Regions from separate parts of the Sphingomonas benefaciens genome, predicted to be linked through region 2. Evidence: predicted binding sites of a transcription regulator. Region 2 holds the regulator's gene; the other holds the start of a gene.
What was found. The regulator LexA, encoded in region 2, represses DNA repair genes until DNA is damaged. The targets are predictions, from matches to a motif close to GTTCCNCNCTTGTTCT.
Positions count from the first base shown of each region.

Region 1: radA (DNA repair protein RadA) is a predicted target of LexA. The motif match lies at 3,962-3,977, and genes of this name have one in related genera.

Region 1 is NZ_JBREIC010000001.1:253,548-261,880, forward strand. Features, by position in the region: gene ACU5AX_RS01150 (replication-associated recombination protein A) at 1-660, opposite strand, end outside; gene ACU5AX_RS01155 (PadR family transcriptional regulator) at 831-1,457, shown strand; gene ACU5AX_RS01160 (DUF2218 domain-containing protein) at 1,454-1,744, shown strand; gene ACU5AX_RS01165 (glycosyltransferase family 4 protein) at 1,880-3,043, opposite strand; gene ACU5AX_RS01170 (glutathione S-transferase family protein) at 3,117-3,821, shown strand; gene radA (DNA repair protein RadA) at 3,999-5,378, shown strand; gene ACU5AX_RS01180 (hypothetical protein) at 5,436-5,813, opposite strand; gene ACU5AX_RS01185 (TetR/AcrR family transcriptional regulator) at 5,944-6,567, shown strand; gene ACU5AX_RS01190 (hypothetical protein) at 6,787-7,185, shown strand; gene glpK (glycerol kinase GlpK) at 7,208-8,333, opposite strand, start outside.
Region 2 is NZ_JBREIC010000001.1:687,687-696,019, forward strand. Features, by position in the region: gene ACU5AX_RS03240 (peptidylprolyl isomerase) at 1-281, shown strand, start outside; gene trpE (anthranilate synthase component I) at 283-1,794, shown strand; gene ACU5AX_RS03250 (hypothetical protein) at 1,826-2,254, opposite strand; gene ACU5AX_RS03255 (anthranilate synthase component II) at 2,400-2,984, shown strand; gene trpD (anthranilate phosphoribosyltransferase) at 2,981-3,976, shown strand; gene trpC (indole-3-glycerol phosphate synthase TrpC) at 3,973-4,752, shown strand; gene moaC (cyclic pyranopterin monophosphate synthase MoaC) at 4,749-5,219, shown strand; gene ACU5AX_RS03275 (molybdopterin molybdotransferase MoeA) at 5,216-6,394, shown strand; gene lexA (transcriptional repressor LexA) at 6,453-7,142, shown strand; gene ACU5AX_RS03285 (ComEC/Rec2 family competence protein) at 7,427-8,333, opposite strand, start outside.

The sequences.
Region 1 (8,333 bases), 430 kb from region 2:
CAGGGTTTCCGCCTGGTTGAGCAGGAAGCGGCCGTCGCCGTCGGCCTGCGCGACCATCGCCGCGCGCGCCTCCTGGGTCAGCGGCAAGGGGCGGCCCTCCAGCGCCTCGGCGCGGTCGAGCAGCTTGCCGAGCGCCTCGGCACCCAGACGGTGGAGGATCAGCACCTGCGCCCGGCTGAGCACCGCGGCATTGAGCTCGAACGACGGATTTTCCGTGGTCGCGCCGACCAGGGTGACGGTGCCGTCCTCGACATAGGGCAGGAAACCATCCTGCTGCGCGCGATTGAAGCGGTGGATCTCGTCGACGAACAGCAACGTGCGCCGGCCGAGGCGGGCGTGGTCGCGGGCCTCGGCAAAGGCCTTCTTGAGGTCGGCGACACCCGAGAAGACGGCGGAGATGGCGACGAAGCGCAAGGACACGGCGTCGGCGAGCAGGCGCGCGATGGTGGTCTTGCCGGTGCCCGGCGGACCCCAGAGGATCATCGACGACAGCCGCCCGGCGGCGACCATCCGCCCGATCGCGCCGTCGGGGCCGGTGAGATGCTCCTGCCCGACGACCTCGTCGAGCCGCTGCGGGCGCAGCCGGTCGGCAAGCGGGGCATCGGCCGCGGCCGGGGCGGGGGTCGGCTCCGGTTCGAGGCCGGTGAGCAGGTCTGCCATGGTGCCGAGATAGGGTGTGGCGGCGACGCCGTCACCTGGGCTGGCAGCCGGAAGTTCTCGAAAGTCGCGCGTATACGCCATGGTCCCAGCATAATGAGATATATCGCAGACAGTCTTGACTCTTTTGATCTGCGATATATCTTCGCGACATGGGACGACAGGAGACCATGATGTTCGGACACAGACACGAAGGGCACCGCATGGGGCGGGGCCATGGCCACGGACGCGACCATGGCTTCGGACCGCGCGGCGGCTGGGAGCAATGGGGCGAGCGGCTGGAGCAGGGCTTTGCCGAGCTGTTCGGCGAGCACGGCCGGGGAGGCGGCGGCGGGCGGCGGCGGATGTTCGACGGCAGCGAACTGCGCCTCGTGCTGCTGAAGATGATCGCCGACACGCCGCGCCACGGCTACGAACTGATCAAGGCGGTCGAGGAGCTGACCGGCGGCGCCTATGCGCCGAGCCCCGGCGTGGTCTATCCCGCGCTGACCATGCTCAACGAGATGGAGCTGATCGAGGAGCAGGCAAGCGAGGGCGCGCGCAAGCGCTTCGCGGTGACCGAGGCGGGACGGGCGCATCTGGCGGAGCGGGCCGAGCTGGTCGCCGCGCTGATGGCCAGGCTGACCGGGCTGGGCGAGCATCGGGCGCGCACCGACCGCGTGCCGATCCGGCGGGCGATGCGCAACCTGCGCACCGTGCTGCAGAACCGGCTGGAGGCCAACGATCTGTCGGAAGAGGCGGCACATGATGTCGCCGAGCTGATCGACGAGGTCGTCCGCAAGATCGAGCGGCTGAAATGAGCGTCTCGGTGGCACGCGTGCCGACCCATTCGGCCAGCCGCTATCTCCAGCAGCTCGCCAAGCATTGGAGCCACAAGATGGAGGTCCGCTATTCGGAGGAGGAGGGCGAGATCGCCTTTCCCAACGGATCGCGACTGCAGATGCGGGCGGACAGCGAAACGCTCGACCTGATCCTGACCGTGGCGGAGGGTGAGGACGAGGCGCGGATGCGCGAGGTGGTGGCGAGCCACCTCGACCGCTTCGCCTTTCGCGAGGCGCCGCTGACCTTCGACTGGCGGGCGGGATAGGTCGGACCCTCGCTCATCACCGTCATTCCCGCGAAGGCGGGAATCCAGATTGGCTGACGTCAGCATTTAGTCCGAAACGTCAGCGGTTCTGGATCCCCGCCTTCGTGGGGATGACGACGTTGCGGGCGTTAGTGCTCAGCGCGTTGCCGTACGTAGCTTTTCAGCCTGAAGCTTCAAATACGCGTCGAGCACCGCCTGATTCGCCGTATCCCATTTGTAGCCGGCCGCGGCGGCGTGGCCGGCGTGACCCATGTTGGTGCGGAGCACGGGATCGCCGGCGATGCGGGCGATCGCATCGGCATAGCCGGCAATGTCACGGGGGCTGACCAGATAGCCGGTGACGCCGTCCTCGACGAGGTCGACCGCGCCGGTCGCGCGCGCGGCGACGACCGGCACGCCGGCGGCCATCGCCTCGGTGGTGACGTTGCCGAACGTCTCCGTAATGCTGGGATTGAAGAAGATGTCCATCGACGCGACCGCCCGGCCCAGCGCGTCGCCCGACTGGAAGCCGGCGAACACCGCACCCGGCGCGGCCTCGGCGAACCATGCCTCCGCCGGGCCCTTGCCGATCACCAGCGCCTTGTGGCGCACCCCGCGACGGCGCAGTTCGGCGAGCACGTCGGCAAAGACGTCGAGGCCCTTTTCCTTAACCAGCCGGCCGAGGAAGCCGATCGCCACCTCGTCGTCGGCGATGCCGAGCGACCGGCGCCAGTCAGGGCTGCGGCGGTCGGGACGGAAGCGGTCGTGGTCGATGCCGCGCGACCACAGCGTCATCGGCGTGGTCACGCCCCATTCGCGCATCGTCGCGCCCATGCTGGGGCTGGGCGGCATGACCAGACCGACGCGATTGTAGAAGCGCGTCATGATCGCCTTGATCAGCGGTTCGATGAAGCCGATCTTGTAGTAGCGGAAATAGGTTTCAAAGCGGGTGTGGAACGAGGCGACGACGGGCACGCGGTGCCGCCGTGCCCAGGTGACCGCGCCGTGATTGAGGAACTCGGGCGCGGAGACGTGGACGATGTTGGGCGCGAAGGCCTCCAGATCGGTGCGCGTCGCCGCGGGCAGATATCGGCCCAGACGATATTCGGCGCGGCCGCCCGGCATCGGGATCGCCGGCACCGAGACGAGATCCCCGGTCGGCGGAAAGGCGGGCGGATCGATGGTCGGCGAATAGACGCGCACCGTCACGCCCTGGCGCAGCAGATGCCCGACCAGCAGGTTGAGCGCCTGATTGGCGCCGTCGCGCGTGTAATTGTAGTTGCCGCTGAACAGCGCGACGCGAAGATCCGACGGTTGCATGACGGCGTCGGCCATAGCGCGGCGATTGCGGCACGACTATGTCGGGGCGCAACCGACGAGGGAGTTGACGACCATGGCCGACCTATCCGCCTTTCCGATCACGCAGCGCTGGCCGGCGCAATATCCCGATCGCATCCAGCTCTACTCGCTGCCGACGCCCAATGGCGTCAAGGCGTCGATCATGATCGAGGAGACGGGCCTGCCGTATGAGGCGCATCTGGTCGATTTCGCCAAGGACGACCAGAAGTCGGACGCCTTCGTCTCGCTCAACCCGAACGGCAAGATCCCGGCGATGATCGATCCGGAAGGGCCGGGCGGCGTGCCGCTGACGCTGTTCGAAAGCGGTGCGATCCTGCTCTATCTGGCGGAGAAGACCGGCCAGCTGCTCGGCCAGGGGCCGGCGGACCGGTGGCAGGCGATCCAGTGGGTGATGTTCCAGATGGGCGGCGTCGGTCCGATGTTCGGCCAACTCGGCTTCTTCAACAAATTCGCCGGCAAGGATTGGGAGGACAAGCGGCCGCGCGACCGCTACGTCGCGGAGGCGCAGCGGCTGCTCGGCGTGATGGACCGGGTGCTGGCCGATCGCAGCTGGTTCCTCGGTGACCATTATTCGATTGCGGACATCGCCATGCTGGGCTGGGTGCGCAACCTGATCACCTTCTACGAGGCGCGCGAGCTGGTCGGCTTCGACCAGTTCGGCAATGTCGCGGCCTGGCTGGAGCGGGGGCTGGCCCGACCGGCGGTGCAGCGCGGCCTCAACATCCCGCCGCGAGGATAGGCCTAGCGGAAATCCTCCCCGCTCGCGGGGAGGGGGCCGCCGAAGGCGGTGGAGGGCTTTCCACGGGCGTTGCGCTGCGTGGACGGCCCCCTCCGTCAGCGCTGACGCGCTGCCACCTCCTCGTGCCGGGGAGGATTGCTGTTCCCTAATCGTTCCTGCGTCGCTATATCCGCCGCCATGGCGAAGCCCCAGAAACGATATGTCTGCCAGGCCTGCGGATCGGTGTCGCACCGCTGGGCGGGGCAGTGCGCCGATTGCGCGGAATGGAACACCTTGGTCGAGGAAGCGCCCTCGGTGGTCACGCCGTTCCACGCCAAGCACAATCTGCAGAGCGGCGGGCGGGCGGTGCAACTGGTCGGGCTCGACGCGGACATCGCGCTGCCCGAACGGATGGCGACGGGGATCGCCGAGCTGGACCGGGCGCTCGGCGGCGGCTTCGTCGAGGGATCGGCGACGCTGATCGGCGGCGATCCCGGCATCGGCAAGTCGACGTTGCTGTTGCAGGCGGCGGCGAAGCTGGCGAGCGCTGGGCGGGGCGTGGCGTACGTCTCCGGCGAGGAAGCGGCGGACCAGGTGCGGCTGCGGGCGCGGCGGCTGGGGCTGGGCGCGGCGCCGGTGCAGCTGGCGGCGGCGACCTCGACCCGCGACATCCTCACCACCCTGTCGATGGGCGCGCCGCCGGCGCTGCTGGTGATCGATTCGATCCAGACGATGCATTCCGACACGATCGAGGGCGCGCCCGGCACGGTCAGCCAGGTGCGCGCCTCGGCGCAGGAGCTGATCCGCTTCGCCAAGGAGCGCGGCACCGCGCTGGTGCTCGTCGGCCATGTCACCAAGGACGGCAGCATCGCCGGGCCGCGCGTGCTGGAGCATATGGTCGACACCGTGCTCGCGTTCGAGGGCGAACGCAGTCACCAATATCGAATCCTGCGCGCGATCAAGAACCGTTTCGGCGGCACCGACGAGATCGGCGTGTTCGCGATGCAGAACGAGGGGCTGAGCGAGGTGTCCAACCCCTCGGCGCTGTTCCTGACCAACCGCGAGGAGGGGGTGACGGGGGCGACCGTCTTCCCGGCGCTGGAGGGGACGCGGCCGGTGCTGGTCGAGATCCAGGCGCTGACCGTCCGGCTGGCGAGCGGGGCGACGCCGCGTCGCGCGGTGGTCGGCTGGGACAGCGGCAGGCTGGCGATGATCCTCGCCGTGCTGGAGGCGCGCTGCGGCCTCTCCTTCTCCTCGGCGGAAGTCTATCTCAACGTCGCCGGCGGCTATCGCGTGCAGGACCCGGCAGCCGACGTCGCAGTGGCGGCGGCGTTGGTGTCCGCGCTATCTGAACGGCCGGTACCGGTCGATGCGGTGGCGTTCGGCGAGATTTCCCTGTCGGGGGAGATCCGCCCGGTGGCGCATGGCGCGTTGCGGCTAAAGGAGGCGGCGAAGCTCGGCTTCGAACGGGCGCTGGTGCCGGTGGCGATGACCAAGGGTGGCGAGGACGGCGGGCTGAAGCTGGCGGGATTCCGCACGCTGGCACAATTCGTCGACCATATGCTCGGCCGGGGATGAGGCGAAGGGGGCGGGCGGCTGGGCCGCGCCGCCCCGCTGGGCGTCTCGATACGGCCGCTATTCCTTGAAATGCGGCGGGCCGAGATCGTCCGGCGCCTGCTCGACCGTGCCGGCACGGCCGGTCAGCGGATAGCCGTCGCCGCCGCCGGCGTCGCTGTTGAGATCGTCGCCGGGATTGCCGCCGCCGGCGGACGATCCGCTGCCGTGCACCTCGCCGGTCTCTGGGTCGAAATAGGCGCGGCGGCCGTTGTCGGCGGGCAGGTTCGGATCGCGCGGCGGCGGTGAGTCGCCGGGGCGCGCGCCGACCGTGCCGCTGGGGTTGTCGCGTCCCATCGCGGCCTCGCGCTCGCGATTATAGTCCTGGCCGAAGGTGCCCTGATCGGCGTCGAACGGGCCGCGGTCGCCGCGCTCGGGATCGACCTTGCTGTCGTTCATCATCGTCTCCTCGGGTCTGCCGGGGTCAACGTCCCGCAGGGTCAGGAATATCCATGGGCCGGGCAGGGGAACGGCGGGCGGGGTGCCGGGGCCTTTCCTTTTCGCGCCGGCGATATATATACCGATCGATATGGAAAGTGATCTGGCCCTGGCGCCGGCCCCCGCGTCCAAGGGGCGGCCGCGCGAATTCTGCACCGATGCCGCGCTCGCCGCGGCGCTGCGCGTATTCTGGAGCAAGGGCTATGAGGCGGCTTCGCTCACCGACCTGACCGAGGCGATGGGGATCACCCGGCCGAGCCTCTATGCCGCCTTCGGCAACAAGGAGGCGCTTTTCCACAAGGCGCTCGACCTCTACGAGCAGGAGAAGCTGGCCTATACCCGCCGGGCGCTGGAACAGCCGAGCGCGCGGGCGGTGGCGGAGCATATCCTACGTGGCGCGCTGGCGGCCCAGATGGGGCGCGACGAGCCGCACGGCTGCCTCGGCGTGATCCACTCCATGGCCTGCGGCGACGAGGCGCAGGCGATCAAGGCGGCGGTCATCGCACGGCGCCAATCGTCGCAGCAGGCGCTGGTCGACCGCTTCGCCCAGGCGCAGCGCGATGGCGACCTGCCCGCGACGATCGATGCGACCGGCCTGACCCATTTTCTCTATGCCCTGTTGCAGGGGATGGCGGTGCAGGCGTCGTCAGGCGCGACGCGCGCCGATCTGGAGCGGGTGGTCGATACCGCGCTGCAGATCTGGCCGGGCCGCTGAGCGGAGCGCCCGACGGGCGAAAATCTTTTTCTACCGACCGGTACATAATGCTTGACCGAGGGTGAACGGGCTTCTATACCGATCAGTATAGAAGATCGGTAGCAAGCGAAGCGAACCGCCGGTCGGCTTTCGGCAAGATGACAGGTTGACCGCGGCAAGCGCGTCCCTCCCGACGGGAGCGGCGGGGTCGGCGCGCAACTGGCGAAGAGGGAGGTACACATGGCCTATCTGGCATTCGCGGAGCCCGGCATGGCAGGCTATGCCCGCGTCGAGGCGGTGCGGCGGCTGACGCTGGTCGAGGACCGGCCGAGCCTGAGCGAATTGGAGCGGTCGGTGATCGCGCTGGCACGCCGCGACGGACCGTCGAGCCTGCGCGCGCCGGGCGTGCTGTCGCGGCTGCTCGAATGGGTGTTCGGCATCAAGGCGAGCACGCAGCTCGCCGATCCGAAGCTGGAGGCGCTGCGCCGCATCGCGGTGCTGAGCTGGCGCCGCGGCTATTCGGTGCCGTCGGCCGAGGTCCGCGCCTTCCTCGCCTCGGGCTATTCGCCGGCGGAATATGAGCTGGTCGTCGACGGCATCGCCGCGGCGCGCGAGGCGGAGGCGCATCGCCGCGCCTGAGCCGACCGGCTGTCGTACCCCCTCACTGCGATCGCGTCCGCGCCACGGCGCGGCGCCATCCCTCGACTAAATGCGCGCGCTGCGCGTCCGCCATCCCCGGCATGAACCGCTGCCCCCGCCGCCAGGTCGCGGCCAGCGCGGCGCGATCGGGCCAGACGCCGGTCGCCAGCCCCGCCAGAAAGGCGGCGCCGCGCGCGGTGGTTTCGAGATGCTCCGGCCGCTCGACCGGCACCTCCAAAAGATCGGCGAGGAATTGGCAGAGCCAGTCGTTCGCCGCCATGCCGCCGTCGACGCGTAGCGCGGCCGGCGCATCGCCGCCGTCGTCGGCCATCGCCTGCATCAGGTCGCGCGTCTGATAGCCGACCGCCTCCAGCGCCGCGCGGGCGAGATGCGCCTGGGTGGCGCCCAGCGTCAGGCCGAAGATCGCGCCGCGCGCCTCCGGGTCCCAATAAGGCGCGCCGAGCCCGACGAAGGCGGGGACCATATAGACGCCATGGCTGTCGGGGACGGTGGTGGCGAGGTCGTTGGTCTGACTGGCATGGGTGATGACGCCGATGCCGTCGCGCAGCCATTTGACCGCGGCGCCGGCGACGAAGATCGATCCCTCCAACGCATAGGTGGTGCGGCCGTCGAGCCGCCAGGCCGGCGTGGTGAGCAGGCGGTTGCCCGACGCGACCGCCTCTTCGCCGGTGTTGAGCAGCAGGAAACAGCCAGTGCCATAGGTCGACTTGGCCATGCCGGCCTCGAAACAGGCCTGGCCGAACAGCGCCGCCTGCTGGTCGCCGGCGATGCCAGCGATCGGGATCGCCGCGTCGAACAGGCCGGCGGCGGTGTCGCCGAAGACATGGGCATTGTCATGGACCTCGGGCAGCAGCGCCATCGGCACCCCGAACAGGCGGCAGAGATCCGCGTCCCAGGCGCCGGTGTGGATGTTGAACAGTAGGGTGCGGCCGGCGTTGGTGACGTCGGTCGCATGCACCGCGCCGCCGGTCAGCCGCCAGAGCAGGAAGCTGTCGATGGTGCCGAAGGCGAGCTCGCCGCGCTCCGCCCGCGTCCGCACGCCGGGCAGCGTGTCGAGCATCCAGGCGAGCTTGGTGGCGGAGAAATAGGGGTCGAGCAGCAGGCCGGTCCGGGCGCGGACCATGTCC
Region 2 (8,333 bases):
TGCTGTTCAGCATGGTGCAGGGCACTGCCAAGCTGCTCGAGGCGCCGAATCGTGCCGGCTGGCTGGTCGTCAAGCTTGACCGCATCACGCCCGGCGACGCCAAGGGCAACACGCAACTGATCCAGGGCACGCGCCAGGAGCTCGGTCGGATCGTCGGCCGTGAATATGTCGATGAATTCGCCCGCGCGGTGCGTAAGGAGGTCGGCGTCAAGACCGACACCGGCGCGCTGGCCCGCGTCCGCAGCGCGCTGACCGGCGCGGGTCAGGGCGCCGGCAACTGACGTGAGCGAGCAGACGGCCGCCATCGCCGCCGCGCGGGCCGCGCTCGACGCCGGCCGCCCTGGCTTCGTCTGGCGCCGCCGCGTCGCCGACACCGAGACGCCGGTGGCCGCCGCGCTGCGCCTGATCGAACCGGGGCGCGGCGACTATCTGCTTGAATCGGTCGAGGGCGGCGCGACGCGCGGCCGCTATAGCCTGATCGGTCTGGCGCCCGATCTCGTGTTCCGCGCGTACGGTGACGCGGCCGAGGTCAATCGCGACTGGGCGACCGATCGCACGGCCTTCGAGCCCTCGGCGTCTACGACGCTGGCGGCGCTCCGCGCGCTGATCGAAGAATGCCGCGGCGAGGTCCCGGCCGGACTGCCGCCGGCGCTCGCCTGTCTGGTCGGCTATTTCGGCTACGAGACGATCGGCCTGGTCGAGCGGCTGCCGCAACCGGCGGCCGATCCGCTCGGCCTGCCCGACATGCTGTTCGTGCGGCCGACGATTATCCTCGTCTTCGACCGTCTGGCCGATACGCTCTTCCTCGTCGCACCCGTGTGGCCGGGTCAGGGTGACAGCGAGGCGATGATCGCAGCGGCGCAGGACAGGCTCGACGATATCGAGGCAAGCCTGGCCCATACGCCCCTGCCCGCGCCGGTCCGCGACGAGCTTCCCGAACCGGCCTATACGCCGGCGATTCCGCCCACCCAATACAAACAGATGGTATTGCGGGCGCAGAACTATATCCGTGCCGGCGACATCTTTCAGGTCGTGCTGGCGCAGCGCTTCTCCGCCCCTTTCGAATTACCACCGTTCGAATTGTACCGCAGTCTGCGGCGGATCAATCCGTCGCCCTTTCTCTACCATCTCGACCTGCCCGGCTTTGCCCTGATCGGCTCCAGCCCCGAAATTCTCGTCCGCGTCCGCGACGGCGAGGTGACGATCCGTCCGATCGCCGGCACCCGTCCACGCGGCCGCACCGGCGCGGAGGACGAGGCGAACCGCCAGAGCCTGCTCGCCGATCCGAAGGAACGCGCCGAGCATCTCATGCTGCTCGACCTCGGCCGCAACGATGTCGGCCGCAGCGCGGCGCCGGGCACCGTCCAGGTGACGGCGAGTTACGGCATCGAATTGTACAGCCATGTCATGCACATCGTCTCGAATGTCGTCGGCCGGCTGCATCCGGACCGCGATTCGATCGACGCGCTGTTCGCGGGCTTTCCGGCCGGCACCGTATCGGGTGCACCGAAGGTCCGCGCCTGCCAGATCATCGCCGAGCTCGAGCCCGAACGGCGCGGCGCCTATGCCGGGGGCGTCGGCTATTTTTCACCCGATGGGTCGATGGACTCCTGCATCGTGCTGCGCACGGCGGTGGTAAAGGACGGCATGATTCACGCTCAGGCCGGCGCCGGCATCGTCGCGGACAGCGTGCCCGAATCGGAGCAGCGCGAATGCGAGGCCAAGGCGGGCGCGATCCTCGCCGCCGCCCGCGAGGCGGTCCGCCGCGCAGGCGAAAGCGGCTTCGGGCAGTGACGGACCGAGGCGGTCCGGCTGAGCCGTCCGATCAGGGCGCCACTTCGCCCGCGCGCCGTGCTTTTTCCTCCGCCAGCCACTGACGGTTGGTCGCGAGCGCACAGCCGCTCTGGCCGCCGGTGCCGACGACCGAGCAGGTGTCGGGCAGGCCCCCGGCGACGCGACTCACCTGATCCATCGTCTGGGTGCGATTGACCCAGCTCTGATTCTGCGCGGGGATCGGTCCGCTGTCGCGGAATTCCTTGGGAATGCGATAGGGCTGGTCGAGCGTCGAGCAGACGACGATTTCTGTGCTGCTGCTGCGCGGGCAGCGCTCGCCCTGGCGCAGCGTCACGCTGCGCACGCGCTGCGGCGGCTGGCCGCTTTCGGCCTGCTCCGCGGAGCCAGGGGAACTGGCAGTCTGGGCGTCCGCGACGGCGGGCATGGCGATCAGCGCGGCGATCAGCAACGGGCGGAACATCAATCGTCTCCTTTGCGCAAACCAACGTCCGGCACGGCTGTTAGGCTCCCGGCGCGCCACGCTTCCTTACGAGGGCGCAGATTGCCGCAGGATTGCCGCGATGCAACACCGTTGCACCGGGCGAGGCATCGGCTATGGCGGGGCGATGATCCTCGTCGTCGACAATTACGACAGCTTTACCTGGAACCTCGTCCATTATCTGATGGAGTTGGGCGCCGAGGTCGAGGTGGTGCGCAACGATGCCATGTCCGCCGGCCAGGCCTTGAGCTCGGGTGCGCAGGCCTTCCTGATCTCGCCGGGACCATGCACGCCGAACGAGGCCGGCGTCAGCCTCGACCTCGTCGCTGCCTGCGCGGAGGCGAAGAGGCCGCTGCTCGGCGTATGCCTAGGCCATCAGGCGATCGGCCAGCATTTCGGCGGCCGCGTCGAGCGAGGCGGCCTGATGCACGGCAAGACGTCGCCCGTGCTGCATGACGGCACGGGCCTGTTCGAGGGACTACCCTCGCCCTTCACTGCGACGCGTTATCACAGCCTGATCGTCAACGACGTGGCCGCGCCCCTGGTCGTCAACGCCCGTGCCGACGACGGCCATGTGATGGGCTTCCGCCATGAAGAGCTGCCGATCCATGGGGTCCAGTTTCATCCGGAAAGCATCGCCACCGAACATGGCCATGCGATGCTCGCCAATTTCCTGAAGAGCGCCGGCATCGCGACCAAGGCGACGGCGTGACCACCGTCGCACCGTTGCCCGATCCGTCGACGCCGCTGTCGCGCGAAAGCGCGCGTCAGGCGTTCGGCGATATCCTCGACGGCCATGCCGATGACGAGGCGATCGGCACCTTCCTGCTCGCCCTGTCCGATCGCGAGGAGACCAGTCTCGAAATCGCCGAGGCGGCACGCGCGCTGCGCGCCCGGATGATCCCGATCGCTGCTCCCGCCGGCGCGATCGACGTCTGCGGCACCGGCGGCGACGGCCACCACACGCTCAACGTCTCCACCGCGGTCGCACTGGTCGTGGCGGCGTGCGGTGTGCCGGTCGCCAAACATGGCAACCGCGCCGCCTCCTCCAAGGCAGGGGCGGCCGACACGCTCGAGGCTTTGGGCCTCGACCTCGACGTCGCCGGCGCAAGCGCGGAGGGCAGCCTCGCCGACCTCGGCATCGCCTTCTTGTTTGCCGCCAACCACCACCCGGCGATGAAGCGGATTGCGCCGATCCGGCGGCGGATCGGCAAACGGACGATCTTCAATCTGATGGGTCCGCTCGCCAATCCGGCCCGCGTCACCCGCCAGCTGCTCGGCATCGCGCGGCCCGATTATGCCGGCTTGTATGCAGAGGCGCTCGACCAGCTCGGCACCGAGGCGGCGGCGGTGATCGCCGGCGAGGAGGGGCTGGACGAATTGTCGACCGCAGGCCCTAGCCTCGCCGTCTCGATCGGCACCGCGAAACTGCCGCAGCGCATCGTGCCCGAAGACGCCGATCTGCCGCGCCACCCGCTCGCGGCGCTGCGTGGCGGCGACCCCAGCTACAATGCCGCCGCGTTGCGCCGCCTGCTCGACGGCGAGGCGGGGGCCTATCGCGACGCGGTGCTGCTTAACGCCGCCGCGGCGCTGATCGTCGCCGGGCATAGCGACGATCTTGCCACAGGTGCGCGCGCAGCCGCCCAAGTTCTTGACGACGGCGGCGCTTCGGCGCTGCTCGACCGCTGGATCGCCTACCGATGACCACCATCCTGTCCCGCATCATCGAAACCAAGCGCGCCGAAGTCGCCGCGCGCAAGGCGACGATCAGCCTCGCCGATCTGGAAGCCCGGATCGCCGCCGTGTCGCGCCCGCGCGGCTTCCGCGCCGCGCTCAACGCCACGCCCGGCCATGCCCTGATTACCGAGATCAAGAAGGCCAGTCCGTCGAAGGGACTGATCCGTGCCGATTTCGATCCCGCCGCCCATGCCCGCGCCTATGCGGCCGGCGGTGCGGCCTGCCTGTCCGTGCTGACCGACGAGCAATGGTTCCAGGGATGCGACGACGATCTGATCGCGGCGCGTGCCGCCTGCGACCTGCCGGTGATCCGCAAGGACTTCATGGTCGACCCGTGGCAGGCGACCGAATCGCGCTCGATCGGCGCCGATGCGATCCTGATCATCGTCTCCGCCCTCGACGACACGCAGATGGCCGAGATCGAGGCGAGCGCGATGGACTGCGGCATGGACGTGCTTGTCGAGGTCCATGACGAGGCGGAGTTCGATCGCGCGCTGAAGCTGAAATCGCGGCTGATCGGCGTCAACAACCGCAACCTGCACGACTTTACCGTCGACTTCACGCGGACCTTCGCGCTGGTCGATCGCGCGCCCAAGGATTGCACCTTCGTCGCAGAGAGCGGCCTGTCGGGCCGTGCCGATCTCGACGCGCTGGCGGCGCATGGCGTGCATTGCTTCCTGATCGGCGAATCGCTGATGCGGCAGGACGATCTGACCGCCGCGGTGCAGGCGCTGGTGGCGTGAGTCGCCTCACCCACCTCGACGCGAGCGGCGCCGCGCATATGGTCGATGTCGGCGGCAAGACGCCGACCCAGCGTGAGGCGACCGCCAGCGGCCGCATCCGGATCGCGGCCGACGCACTCGCCGCGATTCGTGACGGGCTGGCCAAGAAGGGCGACGTGATCGCCGTCGCGCGCATCGCCGGCATCATGGCGGCGAAGAAGACCGCGGAGCTGATCCCGCTCTGCCACCCCCTGCCCCTTACCAAGGTCACGCTCGATCTGGAGATTGGCGACGACGGCATCACCGCCACCGCGAGCGCCGCGACCGACGGCAAGACCGGGGTCGAGATGGAGGCGCTGACCGCCGTGTCGACGGCATTGCTCACCGTCTATGACATGGCCAAGGCGATGGATCGCGGCATGACGATCGAGAATATCCGCCTGCTCGCCAAATCGGGCGGTGCCTCGCGCGACTGGCACGCCGCATGAGCCTGTTGCCGATCGCGGAGGCGCAGACGCGGCTGTTCGCTTTGGCTGCGCCGGTCGCGACCGAAATGGTCGGCTTGGCCGCGGCACATGGCCGCTGGGCGGCGGACGATATCCTGGCACGGCGGACGCAACCGGCAAGCGACCTGTCGGCGATGGACGGCTATGCGATTCGCCATGCCGACCTTCCCGGCCCTTGGACGCTGATCGGCGAGAGCGCCGCCGGGCGCCCGTTCGCCGCATCCGTCGCACCCGGCGAGACGGTGCGTATCTTCACGGGCGCGACCATGCCGGCCGGTGCCGATACGGTGATGGTGCAGGAGGAGGTCGCGGCCGATGGCGTGTCGGTCCGACTGACCGGCGAAGGCCCCGGCACCTTGGGCCGCAACGTCCGGCGCCGCGGCCTCGACTTCGACGCGGGCGACGTGCTGATTCCCGCCGGCGAGCGGATCACCCCCGCCCGTCTCGCCGTCGCGGCGACCGGCGGTCTCGGCACGATCCCCGTCCGCCGCCGCATCCGCGTCGCGCTTTGCGCCACCGGTGACGAACTGGTCGAGCCAGGCAGCGCCGGTTGTGACGCCCTGCCGGAGTCCAACCGCGCGATGCTGGCGGCGATGCTCGCCGACCTGCCGATCGACCTCGTCGACCTCGGCATCCTGCCCGACGATCTCGTCACCTTGCGCGATGCCTTCGCCGGCGTCGACGCCGACCTGATCGTCACCACCGGCGGCGCGTCGGTCGGCGACCACGACCTCGTCCGGCCGGCGCTGGAGGCCGCCGGCGGCGCGATCGATTTCTGGCGCATCGCGTTACGGCCGGGCAAGCCGATGATGGCCGGCCGGATCGGCGCGGCGCTGGTGCTCGGCCTGCCGGGCAATCCGGTCTCGGCCTTTGTCACCGCGACGCTGTTCGTGCGGCCGGTGATCGCGCATCTCGCCGGCGCCCGGAACCCGCTGCCGCGCACGACCAGCACGATCCTTGGCGAAAGTCTGCCGGCGAACGGCGGCCGCACCGACTATCTGCGCGCCGAACTTCGCGAAGGCCGCGCATATGCGTCGACCATACAGGACAGTTCGATGCTGTTGACGCTTGCGCGGTCGCATTGCTTGATCGTCCGCCCCGCCGGCGCCCCGGCCGCGCAGACGGGCGACTCGGCAGAAATCCTCATGATCGCTTGACGAGCGCCGGTCCGTTCCCTAGAAGTTCCGCGTCTGTTCTGACGGGAAGGACCGCCCAATGCTCACGCGCAAGCAGCACGAGCTCGTCTGCTTCATCAACGATCGGCTGGAGGAAACCGGCGTTTCCCCGTCGTTCGAGGAAATGAAGGAAGCGCTCGACCTCAAGTCCAAATCCGGTGTGCACCGGTTGATCAGCGCGCTGGAAGAACGACATTTCATCCGCCGTCTGCCCAATCGGGCGCGGGCGCTGGAGGTGCTCCGCATGCCGGAGCGGCCCGAGCGCAAGGCAGCGCCTGCGGCGGCCGCATCCGTGCCTGCCCCTGCGGCACGCGGCAACGTGCGCCCGGCGCCGCAGCCGGCCAACGACGTGGTCGAGATCCCGCTGCATGGCCGGATCGCGGCCGGCGTGCCGATCGAGGCGTTCGAGGGCAGTTCGATGCTCGCGGTACCCGCCGCGCTGCTCGGCTCAGGCGAGCATTACGCGCTCGAAGTGTCCGGCGATTCCATGGTCGAGGCGGGCATCCTCGACGGCGACTATGCGCTGATCCGCCGGACCGAAACCGCTCGCGATGGCGAGATCGTCGTCGCGCTGATCGAGGAGAGCGAGGCGACGCTCAAATACTTCCGCCGGGAAGGTGCGATGATCCGCCTCGATCCGGCCAATCGGGCGTACGAACCGCAGCGTTACACGCCGGACATCGTGCGCGTGCAGGGCAAGCTGTCGGGCATCCTGCGGCGTTACGATTGAAGTTGCTGCGTCAGTTCGCGAGGCAGTGACAAGCACGACACCGGAATGTCCCGGTTTGGGACAGACGCTAGGGCGCATTCCCCGCCATTGGTGGCGCTTGCTTCGGTCGTACGATGCCACCGATCGACCGCCGATGCGCTTTGCAGTCGCCGACGCGGCGTCCGGGTCGGTCCCCGCCTGTGACGTGGGGGCACCCCAGATCCGCAGGTGAGCGGTCGCGTAGCGAGGCCAGGCCGCGGCATGGGCTTCCAGCGTTCGTCGTTGACCTCTCGGGTCTCGGCTCGTCAGCGTGACGCGTTTGTCGGCGGCGACGTCTTGTCATGGCGATAGGTCACGCGGGATCGGCAGCCGCCACCGTGACATTGCGTCACGATGTTCCGGCCGCGCCAGCCGTCCGGTCGATACAGCACCGCTGCGGCCGGGCGTGCGACGGGCGGATGCAGCCAAGGGTGTGCGTCGCCGGATTGGCGCACGGTGACGATCCGACGCGTAGCGAGGGTCACCGCCACCCCACCCGTTTCCGCCAGCACCGGCGCGTCGAGCTTCAGCCAGCGGGGCGTGCAGCCACGCGGCAGCCGCCGTTCGCTGATCACGATATCCGCCTGCCGACATGCCGCGATCAGCGTCGGCCAGGGCAGCGGATAGGGGCTCCGTGTCGCCAGCACCCGCCATCGGCGCCCGCCGCGGTCCAACGCGATGACGCAGGCATCGCGCGTGCAGTGCGCCGCGGTGCTGTCCGCGAGGAAGGCCGGCTCTCCATCGACACCGCCCGTCTCGCTCAACATCGCCCGTGTGTAATCGCCGGCGCGGTCGCGCAGGATCGACAGGCCGTCACGGGTGCGCGCCGCCAGATGCCGGCCATCGCCTGTTACCAGCAGATCGGGCGGCGGGCTGATCAGGATCCAGCCGCAACCCAGGACGAGCGGCAGCACACCCAACCAGCGCGGCGGCGTCCGCCACAAAGCAAGCCACAGCCCGCCGAGCACGCACACGGCGAAGGCGCCGGTCGGCACCGTCGCGATTGCGGTGGCGGAGCCCGGCAGCGCCGCGACGCGATGGGCCAGCCAGAGCAGGAAGCGGAGCGACCCATCGGCGAGCCGCCACACGGGTCCGCCGAGCCCGACGAGATCGCAGAGCAGCGCCAGCGCCTCCAGCGGCATGACGACGAAGGTGGTCAGCGGGATGGCGACG